DNA from 4 places in the Ligilactobacillus sp. LYQ135 genome. Region 1 is predicted to be linked to each of the others. Evidence: predicted binding sites of a transcription regulator. Region 1 holds the regulator's gene; each other region holds the start of a gene.
What was found. The regulator NrdR, encoded in region 1, represses ribonucleotide reductase genes. The targets are predictions, from matches to a motif close to ACACNATATATNGTGT.
Positions count from the first base shown of each region.

Region 1 (3,219 bases):
ATACTCATATAATTTGCTAAATCCAGTTTCAATATTGCGTCTCGGCAATTTATTTTGATTTTCTTTTAAAAATTTTGCAACATCTGGATCTTTAATTACTTCTGCAAATAACTTATCATATTGTGCTCTTAATTTAGGATCTTTAAAGCGACATCCTAAACTGTCTTTAATGCTTTCCATCAACGATCACCTCTTTTCTTAGTTTTATCATTAATTTTTTGCATTAATTGTTGAATATCTTGGATTTTATTTGGTGTACTTGTATTTTCACTTGCAGTTGAAGATGATTTAGCTGCCCACGATGGCATTTTTTCATTAAACTGTGTCTGTTTACCATAGCGATTATTACTTCGTGAAAATGATTGTTTCTTCTTCTTTTCTTTCCATTGACGCACATATTCAATCGCTTGTTGAGGCGTTTTAATTTGATTTTTTAACCAATCATTTGCAGTTCGTTCAAAATATTTTTGATTTAACGAAGACATTCCTTGATCTACTAACATGTAATGCGTTAAAACATTGATTACCGCTGAATTTAATCGGTTATTTTGAACTGCACTTGAAATTGTAATCCGTTCTTCATGAGTAATAGAACTTCCTTGTTCTTCTTTAAGTGCATTTAAAAATTCCATTGGACTATATTGTTCACAAGATGCAACTAAAGCTTGATCACTTGCAGATAATTTTGGATTAGCAACTGCCTTAGTTTCTTTACCAGTCGATTTAGAATTAACTAACTCAAATTCGAAACGCTTAGCAGCAAGACTTTTAAAAGTTCTCCAGTTAACTGTATTTTGAACTACATCAACTGAATCTTCGAGTAATCTTAAAATTTGAAATTCATCTAACCCATACATTACTGCAATTGTATTTACAGTTGCCAAATTGGAGGAAACTTCTTTTACATTAACAAACGTTTTCTCAAGTAATTGCTTAAGGAGTTTATAATCCAAATTAGCATTCAACACATTGGAAATCCTTTTCTTAACTTGAAAATTTACACTAGTTACATTGGTATTTTTATTTTGGAAAACTTCATTAAATCGATGCGTGGTTTCCTTAAACTGAACTTCATTCCAACGATTGCCTTCATATTGACTTAATAATGATGTAAACTCATACTCCCCTACATACTCCATTAACATTGAACTTAAAAGGGGATCATCAAAAAAGTTTCTTCCATCAAGACAAGGAATCAGTTCATATAAATATAACTTATTAGCAGGATCATTTTTACAATATGTTTTGATCAATCCAACTGCTTCTAATTTCTTTTTGGCTTCTTCAAATTGACTTAAATTAATTGATAATGTAATTAGCAACTGTTTAATTGTAAATGTTGGTAAATTATCAAAATCATTTAACTGAATTTTAGCAGCCAGTGTCATATATAATGAAACTCCCGTTGACCCAATAAATGGCTGGTACAACTGTGTTAAGGCTTGAAAATGAAAAGCTTCAGGAGTTGCTTTGGATACAACTTTAAATGAATCAGTAGGTAATAATTTAACTCCCATCAAAGCTATTCCTCCTTAATTATCTTTCATCATTGCGTTTCATGAGTTCTTCTAGTTCTTGTGCAAATGACTTCATATCCTTAAATTCACGATAAACACTTGCAAATCGAATATATGCTACATCATCAACATCAGCAAGAATGCCCATTACATATTCTCCAATGAGTTGACTAGATACTTCAGTTCCGCCAACCGCACGAACCTTATGTTCAACTTCATCAACAATACTGGTAATTTTATCCATTCCCACTGGTCGTTTTTCTGCTGCTCGCATAATTCCATGTAAAATTTTATCGCGATTAAATTCTTCACGAGCACCATTTTTCTTAATTACTAATAATGGTGTAACTTCGATGCGTTCAAATGTTGTAAAGCGATAACCGCATTTTTCACATTCACGTCTCCGTCGAATTGCATTCCCATTATCAGCAGGTCGACTATCGACAACCCGTGAACTATTATTATGACATTGTGGACATAACATACTACTCACCTCTTTACAACAAATTCTTCGATGACAACCATTTTATCATTTTTTGCTTTAGCTCTTCAACCGTACCATCATTATAAATAACTTCATCAGAAAGCTTAATTCTTTGATTCGTACTCATTTGTGAATCAATTCTTGCAAGCGCTTGTTGCTTGGTCAAGTGATCACGTGTCATTAAATTTTTCAATTGATTTTGAAAACTCGTTGCAATTGTTAAAGTACTGGTACAGTATTGAGCATATTTTCCTTCAAATAATAATGCAATATCAATGACTACAAGTTTCTCATGTTGTTTTTTAGCAGCTTTTAAGCGCCTTAAAATTTCTTGATGAATTAAAGGAGACATAATTTGGTTTAGCCTTTTTAATTCTTTCGGATCATTAAAAACTAAGTTTCCTAACTTCTGCCGATTTAATTGCCCATCTGCCAATAAATATGTTTGTCCAAATTTTTTTATAATCGCCTTTAATCCTTGACTGTCCTTTTGCTGTAGATCCCGCGCAACTTGATCCCCATCAATAATTACAGCTCCAAATTCTTTTAAAATTTTACTTACTGTTGATTTACCTGACGCAATTCCTCCGGTTAAACCTAATACATATGTCATTATTTTATTTTTTGCTCCTTTGGACAAATATGCGTACCTCTTTGGCCAACTACAATTCGTTCAATTGGAGTTTGGCACCGTTCACAAGGTTGTCCTGTTTTTCGATAAACATGTAATTGATCTTGAAATTGACCAGCATGACTATAAGCATTTTTAAATGAAAATACGGTTGTTCCTTGAGCCTTAATTGCTAAATTTAATTCTTTAATGATATTATCATGTAAAGTTTTAACATCTTTTTTAGTTAGATGACTTGCTAAAGTTTGCGGATGAATTTTACTCATCCATAAAACTTCATCAACATAAATATTACCTAAACCGGTAACTACTGTTTGATCAAGCAAAGCCGGTTTAATCATTTTCTTTTTCTTTTGTAACTTATGATAAAAATAATCAACTGTAAAATCTTTACTTAAAGGTTCTACTCCAAGTTTTTTAATTCCAAATAATTGATTTTCTTCTCCCGTCCTAACAAGTTGCATGCGTCCAAATTTACGGGTGTCATTATAGCGTAAGTCTCGTCCATCTGCTAATTCAAAGATTACATGACTATGTTTTTCCATTGGCGTATCATGAGGTTCAATCATGTATTTACCTTCCATACG
Region 1 is NZ_JBSJYT010000003.1:42,004-45,222, reverse strand. It holds gene dnaI (primosomal protein DnaI) at 1-180, opposite strand, end outside; gene ACWCL1_RS03790 (DnaD domain protein) at 180-1,517, opposite strand; gene nrdR (transcriptional regulator NrdR) at 1,537-2,001, opposite strand; gene coaE (dephospho-CoA kinase) at 2,015-2,614, opposite strand; gene mutM (DNA-formamidopyrimidine glycosylase) at 2,614-3,219, opposite strand, start outside.

Region 2 (3,219 bases), on a different contig from region 1:
GAAATAACAATGCATCTCTAGCTAATTGCAATCGTTCTTCTAAAATTTCCCAAAACAATTCCTGATCGCCCTTTGATTCAAGGGCAATTCGAGGAAGATTTAAAGTGACAACCCCCATATTTGCTCGACCGTCATTTACTTCTTTTCCGTTTTCATCGACCCATTTAGGTAAGAAAGACCGGCACCCCATCGGAGATTTAAAGTTTCCAGTAATGTCAACAATTGTTTTATAGTTTAAAATATCTGGATACATACGTTTTGAAGCACATTCAATTGCTAATTGTTTAATATCATAATTAGGATCTTCAGGCGCATAATTGATTCCTTTTTTGATTGCTAATAACAATTTAGGGAAAATTGCTGTTCGATGATTCTTACCTAAACCATCAATTCTAACCTGAAGAATGGCCTTTTGAATTTCTCGACAGATCCATGAAGTTCCTAATCCAAAGCCCACCGAAGTAAATGGCGTTTGTCCATTTGTTGTAAACAAAGTATTAATTTCATATTCAAGCGCCTGCATTGAGTCGTAAATGTCTTTAATTGTCCGTTTTTTAGCAAATTTTTCAGCTTGTTCATGTGAATTTATCAATTCCTGAGCCTCAGTAAGATGCTTCTGATAATTTTTTGCTGCATATGGTTCTAATAATGTATCGATATGATCAACCGTGCATCCACCATATTGTTGACTTGATACACTTGCAATCACTTGGGTGATTTGCGCAACGGCCGTTTGAATTGATTTAGGTTCCTCAACTTCAGCATTCCCCATTTTAAATCCGTCACGAAACATTGTTTCAAAATCAATCAAACAGCAATTGCTGTATGCTTCAAGTGGTGAATAATCCAAATCGTGAAAATGAATGTCTCCCTTTAAATGTGCCTTTGCAATATGTTCTGGCATCATTGTAAGTCCTTTAGTTTTTCCAATCGTCCCTGCAATCAAATCTCGCCGAGTACTAAATAATTTACTATCTTTATTGGCATTTTCGTGAACCAAGCGTGCATCTTCGCCAATTAATCGATTTAACCGTTTAATTGGATCGATTTGTTCTTTGAATTCAACTTCCCGCTGATGTTTATAAGCCAAATATTGGTCAACGGCATTTTGATGATTAAATTCAGTTAATACATTTAAGAATATCTTTTCAACTTCAGCCGATAATATTTTTTCTAAATTAGTAATTTTTGATGAAAAGCGTTCTTCAAGCTGTTCTTTGGAATCTTCAAGCCCTAATTTTTCAATCAAAAAATCAATTTTATAAAACTCAAACGGCATTTCATAGCCATCCCTTTTTACACACTTTTTTGGTAATTTAAATTGTTTGATCATTTTCATTCGCTTTCCCTCCTTGACTGAAATTTTACCACATGTATACCACATATTGTATATAAATTTTTTATTAACCCCATATATAGAAGGCGAAATTGACTACCATGACAAGCTGTTCGATCAATTTTTTTGATTTTATTGATCTTTTTGAAAAAAATTAAAAAAAGAGACTATGACAAACGTCAAGTCTCTTGTATATTTTTTATTTATCTATTGTAAACCCTAAGTTATGCTTCTTGCTCAAGATTTCTAATTTCACAAAAAAAAGTCTTTTCAAAGATAGTATAAGAATAATAACATGATTACATAAATAAAAAATAAATATAATAGTATATATACAGAACTCATGAATAACAGATAATAAATCCAATAGCTGCCCAAGCATTAATCCATACCTGTTTCTTTATTACTACTAACAAATACCATTAAAGTATACAAGACAACCAAGAAAATTGCTCCCATAACACAAATCTCTAATCCATTAAGCAAATCAATTAACTACATTAATAGTGTCATTCCAATCATGAGAAAGCTAATTATAATTTAAATTCACAAACAGTATTATGAAGAACATGAGATGTAATAAACGAAATAAATGTGTCCTAGCAATTTTATTGTCCTTTTAATGTCCCCATTTTATTTGAAAGTTTAATGAATTAAAATATGCCAAATCAACTGTTTTAACTACTCTTTGTTGATCAAAGATCGGCTTATAACAGCTAATATGCATTCATATTTAAGTTCAATTCTACAAAGTTTTAGAAAATACCATCTCATTACGATTTAATTTTCTTATTAAAGATTATAAATAAGCTACTCTGCCAATTTCGCAGCATATTCAATATCATGATCATCAAGATATTTTTCAATTTGACCAATTGTAATCATCGGAATTTGATACTTTTCAGCTAATTTATGTAGTGAATCACGTCGTGCCATCTTTCCATCTTCATTTAAGATTTCAATAATAACAGCTACTGGTTCTTCTCCAGCAATGTAAGCCAAATCAACAGCTGCTTCTGTATGTCCATTTCGCTCTCTAATTCCTTTATCTTGTGAAATAAGTGGTTGAATATGTCCTGGATGATTAAATTGATCTGGTCTAGATTGGGGGTCAGCAATCTTTCTTATGGTAGCTGCACGATCATATGCAGATACTCCCGTAGTTACTCCAGTTGATTCAAATGTTGCATCAGTCGTGACCATGAAAGGTGTCTCATTAGGATCTGAACTGTTTTCTACCATTACATTAAATCCTAGTCTTTTAGCTATTTTCGAACTAATTGGCACACACATTAATCCATTAGCAATCTTCAACATTTTATATACAATCTCTGGTGTTATTTGATTGCCAAAAGCAACTAAATCACCCTCATTTTCTCTTGATTCATTATCTGCTAAGATAATAAATTTTCCTTCTTTCAAAAATTGAATAGCACTTTCAACAGTATTTTCCATTTCTTTACAACTCCTCTCTATATTTTAAATTTTAACATACATTTAGCAAAACCAAAGCGCAAATTATATACTTTTAACAAAGCAAACGCTATAAAAGATTCTAAATATATATAAAAAAACAAAAAACACGAACTATAGTTATTAAAAGATCCTATAAAAATTAATCGTTTTTATAGCAATCCATTGTGACTTAAGTTCTAATTATTAAGTATAAAAATAAACTAAAATTGTACAATAAGTATTTGTTTAATAGATTCTCAAAAATGAATATATAATTAAACCACTTAGTTTATCTATTTTCCATGTCCTCATACAATAAATTTATTTAGCACTAAAAAATTAAACAATATTGGTATAAAAAGTATTTATTACCCATTCACTAACCAATAATATGCACAACTAAAGAAAGAGAAATAATAATTGAAAAT
Region 2 is NZ_JBSJYT010000001.1:313,091-316,309, forward strand. It holds gene nrdD (anaerobic ribonucleoside-triphosphate reductase) at 1-1,339, opposite strand, end outside; gene ribB (3,4-dihydroxy-2-butanone-4-phosphate synthase) at 2,147-2,791, opposite strand.
Region 2: nrdD (anaerobic ribonucleoside-triphosphate reductase) is a predicted target of NrdR. The motif match lies at 1,376-1,391, and genes of this name have one in related genera.

Region 3 (3,219 bases), on a different contig from region 1:
AATGTTGTAAATAAGGATTAATCCACTCAATTTCCATTGTATCATTAAAGAACAGTGTTCCTATTGGCATTCGAATTAAACTATCTTGTCCTCCTCGTTTTAGTCGATATGATAAATCGGAAATATATTCACTTGTTTCTTCTTTCAAATGTTGCAAAGTAACATACCCTACTACAATTGTAATGATTACAAAAATCAAAACAATAATTCCGGTGATCGGACTTACAAAAAACGCTAGACCATCGCTAACCACAGCTAATCCCAATAAAAATAATGCAATCACGCGCATGCGACTATCAAGCATAAATTCAGGAAAATGCCATGTTTTATTTTCTTTTTTCTTTTCCATAATTTCCTCGTTTTTATTATCCTAGTTAATATTTTCTTTTTATTTATAACTGTTGTATATTTTACCACATTATTCGATTAATATTTGCCAAGCAGAAAAAAGCCTCGGAAATCCCGAAGCTTTTTCTGGTTATGAGTTTGTTTGATTGTTTATAGTATACAATTAGTTGCACGATTTGTCATGAATTTTAATAAATCTTTATGATTAATCTTTTATGCTTCTGTTCTGAACCATCCTTTTCGACTAAAGAATGCATACATATCATTTAAGAAGAAAATTGAATAACTAAAGATCAACGCAAAGTTACCAGCACCTTCAAGCATTGTTTGAACCCATAATGCAATTGTGATTACTGAAGATAATGTCCACACAAAGTATTGCTCCCTTTTTCGATTTAATTCTAAAAGCGAACCTGTCACTGACATTGCTAAACTCATACTATCTAAAAATACCCGTGGATCATTTGTTAAACTGAAAATATAGTGCAAAACTGCCCATGAAATTAGAAAAAATGCTCCATATTTAAGCCATTCTGTCCAACTTTCAAATTTTTCAGCCTGAATATCATCATTCCATTTTGGATCCAAAATACAAAAAATATCTAAAAAGACAATGTATCCAATTTGTTCCCAAGCATTCGCATAATTATGAGCAATAAATGCAGTTGTTGCGATACAAAGCGCACTCACTAAGCCTGCCCACCCTTGAATTCCAGATCGATTGGAAATTCCGACAACACATGCAACGGATAAGTTCCCACCAATAAATGCAATTATTGACGTTACTGGATGTACACTAAAAGATTGAATCAATGAAATTACTTGTAAAATAAAGTTAAAAATCAATAATCCATAACTAAATTTTCCCCAACCTTTGCATTGATCAATTAACCATTTAAAGTAACCCTTCCGAAAAACATTTTTTGAATATTCTGGTAAATGCGTTAATACATCTTTATAACGTTCAAACAAAATATGTACCTCTCTTCTAAAAAATTTATTGTAAAAAACAACGCTTTTAATTATACATATATATAGTGATATTTTCAATAGAGAAACACAATATATTGTGATATCATTTTCGTAGCAAATTCAATCTTTCTTTACATTTTTTCATTTAAAAAGTGCTAAAAATCAATTTAATTTCATTTGAAAGGACTTTTTTATAAAAAACACAAATTGATTATTGGAACTACAAGTATTGTCTTAATGTTTGCAATTTGTTTTTCATCAACTTCAAATGCATTTGCAGGTACATCAACTCTAAATCATGCTTACGTTGTTTATGGTACTGGAACTTTAAATGAGGTTCGTTCAAAACTAGATAATATTTTTTGGAGTTGATTCTTCTTTAAAAAAATTAACTGCCACTGCTACTGATTATGATAAATATATCGCAAATGGAAATTCATCAATTACAAATACTATAATGATTAATTCAGTCACAATTGCTCCTGCTGATCCAGGATCAGGAGTTAAGGTCAATATTGAAAATTATGAAGGGGATAATAATATTACCGAAGTAACCACACAGCAATATGCAATGGTTGCTCAAATAGCTGGAGTGACATGTAACTATTGTTGTCCTACCTCAGGCAAATTTGCTTTAGCTGGAGTTTATAAGGCACTTGCTGCTGATGAAGTAAATTTAAATACTTGAAAATACCGCTAGCGCTAATAAAATGCTTAATGCTACTCAAGTTGCAGTTGATGCAAATAAAACAGACCTCTAATAGTCAAAAACAAACCATCATTAATGCTCTTATCAGCTTTCAAAATTCATCAATTGCTGCTGATAAATCATATACACAACAGTTAATAATACCGTTAAAAATGTTAAAGACTCAACTAGAAATTTAATGAACAAGGCGAAAAACTGGATGAATAGCGAAACTGGACAAAATTTCTTATCTCAAATTCAAAATTGGCTTGATCAATTATTTAACTGGATTAGAAATTTATTTAATTAAATTTACGCAAAGAGATTGGGCATTGATTTTAAGCCTTTTTGCTTCCCGTCAAATGACAATCGATATACTTTATAGATGAAGGGTTAGAGCCTTAATATATAGATTGGGAGTGTTATCATGGATTACGCAAAAAGACAACTTAAAGCATTAAGTCGTATTTCTAAAAAAATTATGGATGCAGAAAATCACTTAACTAAAATCGAAGATGGCGTTGATGAAAAGAAACACCGAACAGCTCAACATGAAACCATCAAAGATATCAAATCAATTTTAAAACATGCAGTTAAAGTTGATAAAGATGAAATCAAGATTATGGTTCATGATAATGAAGGACATAAAGATTCGACACAAAATCATTATGTTTATGTTGAAGATGAAGAAAGCGTCATTAATCATTTACGTGAGGAATTCGATGCATTGGATGATAAGTTAGCTCAATTAAAAGGATCTGAAGGTTATGAAGTTAAAGCATTCTTAGCTGAAAAAGATTATCTTGAAAAAGCTAAGGAAATTTTAGTTGAAGCACATAAATTCGATCCTGAAGACGAATAAATAATTTTTTAAACAAAAAAAGATTGCGATTCAAAATCGCAATCTTTTTATTTTACAATTTATTTTCTCTTACGTAATGTAACTGCAACAGTCACACATGCTAAAATTGCAAAACCTGCAAGAATTGTAATTGCAGTTTGTTCTTCACCGGTTTGTGGTAAACCTGAACCGTATCCATTTCCTTGGACCTTACCGTTTCCTTGACCATTGCCATTTCCATGGTTGTTGTTATTGTTTGATCCAGTTACAACTACGTTACCATTATCTTCTTTTGATGATGAAGATGATACTACTGATGATGAGTTCATTTTGCTGCTTGATGAACTTTCAACGTTTGATGATGAGTTCT
Region 3 is NZ_JBSJYT010000010.1:45,569-48,787, forward strand. It holds gene ACWCL1_RS07900 (DHH family phosphoesterase) at 1-349, opposite strand, end outside; gene pnuC (nicotinamide riboside transporter PnuC) at 562-1,320, opposite strand; gene ACWCL1_RS07910 (hypothetical protein) at 1,528-1,692, shown strand; gene ACWCL1_RS07915 (DUF1002 domain-containing protein) at 1,742-2,008, shown strand; gene ACWCL1_RS07920 (hypothetical protein) at 2,433-2,870, shown strand; gene ACWCL1_RS07925 (SpaA isopeptide-forming pilin-related protein) at 2,930-3,219, opposite strand, start outside.
Region 3: pnuC (nicotinamide riboside transporter PnuC) is a predicted target of NrdR. The motif match lies at 1,406-1,421, and genes of this name have one in related genera.

Region 4 (3,219 bases), on a different contig from region 1:
GGCTATCCAAATGCGACTGAGAAAGGCGTTTTACGTGACACTATTATTTCTGGAGCACAAGATTTATTTGATGAAGCCTTAGAAGATTCTTACTGGACAGTTTTATGGGATGTTGAAGACGAAAAATTATGGGTTCGAGGTGCCATGAGTGAACGTTTAGGGGAATTAGTTCCACGCGATGGCTTTAAAACCTTTGCTGATGATTTCAAAGATAACCCATATAAATTCTGGGAAAACATGGGACAACAAGTGCGCTTAATCGTTGGAAGTGAATAAAGATACTATGAAAAATTTAAAACGAAATTTACTTTTAATTTTTATTGCCAACGCTATTCTTTTAGCTGGTTTTTTAGCAGTAACGATTCAAAAGTTTACACTGAATCCACAACTAACATTTGGAGTAATTGTTCTTTTAGTTGTTGACTTTGTTTTGCTTAGCACCTTTACTTCACTGTTAACAATTGGAATTCAGTTTATTATTCGAAAAGTACGTCAAAATAAAAATAAAGAATAAAAAAAGTAGGCAACCAATGTCAAAACATTGATTACCTACTTTTTATTATTCTTCTTCAATGTCATCCATATCATTTTCGATATCTTTTGAAACAACTTTTTCAGGAGTTCTTGCAACCATTACATCACATCTAGCTGTTCGCATAACGTAAGTTGCAACTGATCCTACCATAATTCTTCTAATCAAATTCTTCCCTGTTTCACCAACAATAATCAAGTCATTCTTGTATTCTGGTTGAAAATCTTCAACAATAACTGTTTTTGGATTACCAAAACGTAAGTGGACAGAAACTTGATCTTGTCTTAGTCCAGCTTCGACTAAATGTTCTTTTAAGTCATTCATATATTTTTCGCATTCTTGGACTTCTTTATAAATACGTTCACCATCAAGGGTGATGCCCGCATTTCCATATTCAAGCGAATTCATATCTAATACCCATAAAACGTCAAGATGAGCATCATTTCTTTTTACAATATTCAATGCGTCAAATAAAGCAACTTCTGACCCCTTTGAACCATCGATAGCAACTAAAATATTTTTGTAGCCTAATGCCATAATCAACACTCCTATTCACCTATCTATTTTAATGATAGCTTTATCATGCATGATTTTCAAGTAACTGCTTCCACTCATTTCAATATAATAAAAAAACTTGGCATAACCCAAGTTTTCTACTACTTATCTTCATCTAACATAATTTTATGTTTTTCTTTTAACGCTGCTAATTTTTCAGGCGTTAAATTACCTAAACCAACTAATTTTTCTTCGATCATTTCTAATACTTTTACGCGATCTTCCATGTTAGTTACAAAATCATATTCATCGCCATCAATAACTAACATTGGTGAGGCATTGTATTCCTTCATCCAAATATCATATTGTTTCAATAATCGATGATAATAGTCCACAAGAGATGGATCATTTTCAACTAATTCATACTCACGACCACGTTTTTCAATTCGTTTAAGCATTGTTTCATAGGATACATTGATCATAATCATTAGATCCGGAGATTTTTTATGTGAAGCATAGGGTAATTCTTCCATCATATTAGCGAGCAAACTTTTATAAATGTCATATTCTACATCCGTAGCATTACCCATTTCAGTATTCATTCGCATAAAAATTTCGTCTTCATAAATTGAGCGGTCTAAAATATTATTATCTTCTTCCATCGCTTGCTTAATCATTGCAAAACGACGATTTAAAAAGAATGTTTGCAATAAATAAGCATATGGATTAGTTGCTTCTTTGTCCCCAGCTGCACGTTTCTTAGCCGCAATTTCATTTCCTTTATAAAAAAGCGGTAATACCGGGTTATCTTCAACTGGTTCATAAAATGCTTTTGTTCCTAATTCTTCTGATAAGATCTCTGTAAGGCTTGACTTACCTGATCCAATAATTCCTGAAAGTGTAATCAAAATGATAGATGCATCCTTTCTTCCGAGACCGTAAAGTCCAGCCTCTATTTTTGCCTGATTAACTCAGCATCATCTATCATACTCTCATTTAACTAAAAAATAAAGCTACATTTTGGGGCTTTAAAACCGCTGAATCACTATATATAGTACGAAAGAAAGCGAATTACTTAACCATAATATTATAAAAATTTTATTTATTTTCGCTTAATAATAACCCCAATAATTAATCCTGGAATATAAAGAAGTAAACTAATTGGAAAAAGCATTGCTAAAACCGCTGGAATAATCGCAACAAATAAAGCTAGCCGCCAAATTTGTTTATTTTGATTTAAAGTTTTTTGTACCTTATCTTTATCAACATTTCCCGGGTGATCACCTTGTTTAGGCATCATCATTGCCATTATTATCATCCAACCAAATAGGTTCACAAATGCGATTATTCGCAAAATATTAATGATTCCTGTTAATATTTCATTCATTTTCGTTACCATTATTCCTTAGTTTCAATTTGCGCTTTAAAGACCTGTCCATCATCTTCGACCATTCCAATCATCGTATCAAATAATAATAAGATCCAGCCAAAAGCAAGCACAAACGCAATTAATTCAAATACCGTTAAGGAAATCAAATAAAATGGTTTAAACATCAGATCAACAACCACTAAACCAACACAAAGTGCATACGAAATTGCTAAAAAGCGTTTCCCAACTTCTGGAAGCAACCAGCGAATTCCTACAATTAAAATAATAATCAAGTAAACTAAGTAACCTGCAATTTTATCATGTAGAATATGGAAATTATCGTTATTTGGAAAAAGCCCTACTGCTCCCATATCAAGCGCAGTTAAAGTTAAAATTAACCGTAAAACCGTTGTACGCCATGAATTTTTAACAACTTCTTGTAATGAAACAAAAATATAATCAATTAACGCCACCATCAATAACGATGAAAATACTAGCGTTAAGTTAAATTGCCAGCTATTATTTGCATGTTTAGTTCCTAAAAAACTTAAGTTATGTTGCCACCAATCACGTCCATTTGATGCCATTGACATTACTGCACCACTAGTAATCACTAAAATCATTAATGTTGTTAGCATTCCATAATTAACTGCCAAACCAATTCGCACCATTAAGTAATTAACGGCGGTAACAAAAACAAAAAATAAGCCCATGGTAGTTAAATGTCCAAATGTTACTCCCGTAAAAATGCGACTCATTCCCCAAGCAATTCCCATTAAGGCAAGTGCCAACATTAAAACAAATGAAATTACAATTACCGGAA
Region 4 is NZ_JBSJYT010000010.1:58,519-61,737, forward strand. It holds gene ACWCL1_RS07975 (hypothetical protein) at 1-276, shown strand, start outside; gene ACWCL1_RS07980 (hypothetical protein) at 284-514, shown strand; gene ACWCL1_RS07985 (universal stress protein) at 560-1,069, opposite strand; gene ACWCL1_RS07990 (deoxynucleoside kinase) at 1,189-1,935, opposite strand; gene ACWCL1_RS07995 (hypothetical protein) at 2,130-2,336, opposite strand; gene ACWCL1_RS08000 (DUF998 domain-containing protein) at 2,426-3,219, opposite strand, start outside.
Region 4: ACWCL1_RS07990 (deoxynucleoside kinase) is a predicted target of NrdR. The motif match lies at 2,070-2,085, and genes of this name have one in related genera.